One region of the Bacteroides xylanisolvens genome, then DNA from elsewhere that is predicted to be linked to it. Evidence: riboswitches for the same ligand, from Rfam matches in the RefSeq annotation. Region 1 holds a riboswitch; the other holds the start of a gene.
What was found. Region 1 has a riboswitch for thiamine pyrophosphate ahead of thiS (sulfur carrier protein ThiS). Riboswitches for the same ligand answer to the same signal wherever they lie in the genome.

Region 1 (2,469 bases):
TTTCCGTACCCGAAGCCAGAATAGCTTGTTCCATTACTTCATTGGAATTGAATTTTCCTGTTCCCAGAAAAAGACGGGAGCTAAATTCGCGTCCCGCAATTACTAACTTTTCCATTCTATATATTTTAGTTGATTATTTAAATGCTGATTTTTTGAGACAGAAGAACATAAGAACAAAAATAAAACAGTAGAAATAATTATCTAAGTGCAGCTTTTATGTTCTTTTGTTCTTCTGTCTGAATTAAAATTCCATTTATCATTTGACAAATTATAGATCACTTTCAATGATTCTACGTGTTTCTTCTACCGGATTATCTGCTCCGAGAATAGTTCCTGACAGGGCTATTCCATTTACTCCTGTATGAAGTATGGCAGGAATATCCTCAAAAGTGATTCCCCCGATAGCTACAACGGGGATTTCGATATTCGCTTCCTTCATCTGTGAAAGAATAGAAGAATAGCCCTCCAAACCCAGTACAGGGCTTAGATTCTTTTTAGTGGTAGTAAACCGGAAAGGACCAATGCCGAGATAATCGGCTCCGGCACGATAGTGCTGTACCACATCTTCGAAAGTGTTTGCAGTGCCGCCGATAATAAAGGCTTCACCAAGTATTTGGCGGGCCTGGTCGATAGGCATATCCTTTTTGCCTAGATGTACACCGTCCACTTCCAGCTTTTTGGTCAGTTCGACGTGGTCATCCAGAATCAGGATTGCTTCGTGCTCTTTGCAAAGCGGCTTCAGTTGCAGGGCTACTGCTTCCACTTCTTCGAGAGGAGCGTCTTTCATACGTAGCTGGATCCATTTGCATCCGCCTTCGAGTGCCATACGTGCCGATTCGAGGTACGAATACTGTTCGGTCTGATGCGTGATAAATTGTAGACTAATCATCTCCTTATCCTCCACAAGCAGCTTTGATAATCACCAGGTTGTCGTTCTCGTGTAGAATGAAACACTCCCATTCGGTACGGGGAATCATTTTGTTGTTTACGGCGATAGCAATGCCTTGAACCGGAAGTTCGAGCTGTGCTGTCAGTTGCGTAAGGGTAGAGTCAGGAGACGTTTCCACCTCTTTGTTGTTCACTTGTACTTTCATTGTCCTATCAGAATAAATAAGTTGAAAGTAAATACAAAGAGCGTGCTTAAATGGAAAGGCGATAAGAAGAAACACAATCCCTACGTCAGTATTAACTGCCTCAGGTTCCTAGGGTATAATCTCAGCCCCTCATGGGGCACCCCTTTGTCTTTACGGGAGCAAAGTAAGCGAAAAAGAAACAGAAAAACACTAAATCAGTCGATTTTTTTTCATTTTTCTGTTGATTCCTGTTTTTTGATGGGATGAGAAAAGATAAATCGGGCACCATTTTTGTAACTCTTGTCAATCCATATATCACCTCCCATATATTGGATGGTCAGTTTGCAGATAGCCAGTCCCAACCCTGTACCCTGCACGAATTCATTCAGCTTTTCGAAACGTTGGAATACGAGTTCCTGTTTATCTTCGGGGATTCCCGTGCCGGTATCTGTCACCGAGAACAGCATACATTGCTTTTCTTCGTCCACTTCATAATCCAGCGTGATACTTCCTCCGGCAGGAGTGAATTTCAAGGCATTATTCAGCAGGTTGATAATAATCTGTTGCAGACGCAACGGGTCCGTGTAGAGCATGTAAGGCTCCTTAGGCATTTGGAGTTTGATGTCTACATCCACTGTCTTGTTCCGGTTGGTGAGAGTAATCATATTCTGGCAATGGTTCACCAGCTCGCACCATTCATAGTTGAATTGCAGTTTTCCTGATTCCAGGCGTGATATATCCAGTACATCGCTAATCAGTTGGAGCAATAAATTGGAATTAGTCTGGACGATATCCGCATATTCTTTCAATTCATCATTCTGCTCTACCGAACCGATAATCAGGCTGGAGAAACCGACAATTGCGTTTAAAGGTGTCCGTATCTCATGGCTCATATTCGAGACAAAAGCACTTTTTAATTGATTAGCTTCTTCGGCGCGCTCTTTGGCGTCACGTAATTCGATTTCAGACTCTTCCAGTTTCTTTTTATCTTCCCGCAATTGTTGCGTGGTTCTTTCAAGGTGATTTTTCAGGATTTTCGTCCGGTAATAGTAATACAGGGAAATCATCAGACTTCCTACTAATACGAGGAAGATAATCAGGATAAATTGCACTTCTGTCTTGTAGGCTACAAAGAAGGGGATAGGCTGATTGATAACCATTGAGTTGACAGGCAACTTCTTGTTTTCAAATCCCCATTCCTTTAGTTTCTTCGCGTCAAATTTATATCGGTTGGGTAAGATATTGATGCTGCTGATACCCGTTTCCTTCTGGTCTAAAAAGCGGTAAGCATATTCTCCCATATTTTTTCCCACTCCTTCATATTGCGGGACATATCCTCCGATGGCCCAATAGCCTATTGCGGTGGAAGTCATACTGAACACAGGCAGGAGTGGAT
Region 2 (2,469 bases), 1.7 Mb from region 1:
GTTCGCTTTCAGATAAATATTTCCATCGGTCTTCTTGGATTTGTTGCGGTAATATTCATGGTCGGGAGATAGAGAACCTACGTAGTTTTTCACCCAGGGAACTCTTCCGAAGTTATTGCCCCGGTATTGATTTAATCCGCCGCCCAGGGATGCACTTAGCCTGTTGGCTGTGTAATTGAGAGAAAAAACGCCGCCGCCGAATTTGTTGTCCATCTTCTTTTGACGGACTAAATCGCTTTTAGATACTTCGGTTCCATCTATTGTAAATGATTTTAAACCATATTCTATGAGGTATCTGCCGTCTTTGTACTCTTCGTAATAACCGTCACCTTTGGTATAATGTAAGGCAACGTTCAGATTCCAGGCTGTCGAGAAAGTATGATTGAAGAGAAGCTGATAATTCTTTTGCAGATAATTATCTGTTTGGTCGTCGTAATAATATTTTTTGCCGTTGGCATCAGTGTACATTTCCCCGCAAGGATTGTAGCGTCTGCCGAATTTTTCCATTTGCTCTTTTGTTGCGTATCCCCAAGCATGATATGTTTTTTCTTTTCCGGCAAATGCAATGAGCTTCACAGATGTGTTTTCTGCAAAATAACCTCCTTGCAGGTAGTAAGAGTTCAAGTCCACCGAAGCACGGTCTATGTATCCGTCCGTACCGATATTGGAAAGGCGGGCGTCAAACGTCCAGTGGTTATTGAGTAGGCCGGTTCCCACTTTCACTGTTTCCTTGTGCGTGTTGAACGAACCGTATGAACCATTGAATTCGGCGTATGGTTTCATAGATGCACCTTCGGTTTGCATATTGACACTGGCTCCGAAAGCACCTGCTCCGTTCGTCGATGTACCTGCTCCGCGCTGCACCTGCATATCTTTTACGGAAGAAGAAAAGTCGGGCATATTCACCCAGAACAGGTTATGGCTTTCGGCATCGTTCATCGGTATGCCGTTTACCGTGATGTTGATTCGTGTGCCATCGGTTCCACGTACGCGAAGTGTCGTATAGCCGATACCAGCTCCTGCATCCGATGTGGTCAGTGTGGAAGGAGTCATACTTAGCAGATAGGGGATATCCTGTCCGAAGTTTACCTTTTTGAGTTCTGCTTTGCCTATATTGGTGAATGCCACGGGAGTTTTGGCTGTGGCACGTGTGGACACTACCTGCACCTCTTGCAGGTTTACTACTCTCATACTATCCTTTGCACTCGTCTGTGCATGAACAGTGATACCTGCGCCCAATAAGGCGACGGCCATCCATACAATTCTTTTCATTTTTGCTTACTAATTAGTTCTCTACGCCGGCATTACCCGGATCAGATTCTATGGGTATGTTCTCAGCCCGTCATGTTAAGGCACCCCTACCAGTGAATCGGTGACAAAAATACTGCTTTTGCAGGAGGAAAGCAAAAAAAACTTTTAGATTCACTAAAAACAATATAACTTTGTAAATTGTTGAAATAACAAAACTGCATTTATTCACTTAATATATATTTAATTATGCTACTATTATTGCAAGCAACACAAGCTGCGGACTCTGTGCAAGTGGCTGCAGACGAATTAATGAAAGAGGCGATTGCCAATGCTGACGGATTGGATAAGCTTTCGCTGATTACTCAACAATTGATAGACTTCGGTATTCGTGCCGGAGAACGTATATTGATTGCGGTCCTTGTCTTTGTCGTCGGACGTTTCCTCATCTCGCTGCTCAACAAATTCATCAGGCGTCTGATGGATAAACGAAAAGTAGATGTAAGTATCAAAACTTTCGTTAGAAGTCTGGTCAATATTCTGTTGACAATCCTGTTAATCATTTCTGTTGTCGGTGCCTTGGGAGTTGAGACAACTTCATTTGCGGCTTTATTGGCTTCCGCCGGTGTCGCTGTCGGTATGGCTTTATCCGGTAATCTGCAAAACTTTGCCGGTGGACTGGTTATTCTTTTGTTCAAACCTTATAAAGTTGGCGATTGGATAGAAACACAGCAGGGATCAGCCGGTACAGTAAAAGAAATTCAGATATTCCATACCATCCTTACTACTGGGGATAATAAACTGATTTATATACCGAATGGTTCATTAAGTAGTGGAGTAGTGATTAATTACAGTCACCAGGAAACCCGCCGTGTAGAATGGATTATTGGTATAGATTATGGGGAAGATTACAATAAGGTTCAGCAGATAGTTCGTGATATTCTGGCTGAAGATAAACGTATCTTGAATGAACCTGCTCCGTTTATAGCTCTTCATGCGCTAGATGCCAGCAGTGTGAATGTGGTGGTACGTGTATGGGTAAATAGCGGAGATTATTGGGGTGTTTATTTCGATACCAATAAAGCTATTTACGAAACCTTCAATGAAAAAGGTATCAACTTCCCTTTCCCACAGCTTACTGTGCATCAGGGAAATTGATTGTTATACTCTGATAATTCAAAAAATAAGGGAGTTGTACTTAACGTGCAACTCCCTTATTTT

Region 2: another riboswitch for thiamine pyrophosphate. It lies ahead of INE92_RS15120 (TonB-dependent receptor); the one in region 1 lies ahead of thiS (sulfur carrier protein ThiS).

What each region holds. Positions count from the first base shown of each region.
Region 1 is NZ_CP072216.1:1,854,352-1,856,820, reverse strand. It holds gene INE92_RS07875 (thiazole synthase) at 1-115, opposite strand, end outside; gene INE92_RS07870 (thiamine phosphate synthase) at 269-889, opposite strand; gene thiS (sulfur carrier protein ThiS) at 894-1,094, opposite strand; TPP riboswitch at 1,155-1,248, opposite strand; gene INE92_RS07860 (sensor histidine kinase) at 1,304-2,469, opposite strand, start outside.
Region 2 is NZ_CP072216.1:3,533,047-3,535,515, reverse strand. It holds gene INE92_RS15120 (TonB-dependent receptor) at 1-1,272, opposite strand, end outside; TPP riboswitch at 1,274-1,370, opposite strand; gene INE92_RS15115 (mechanosensitive ion channel family protein) at 1,498-2,406, shown strand.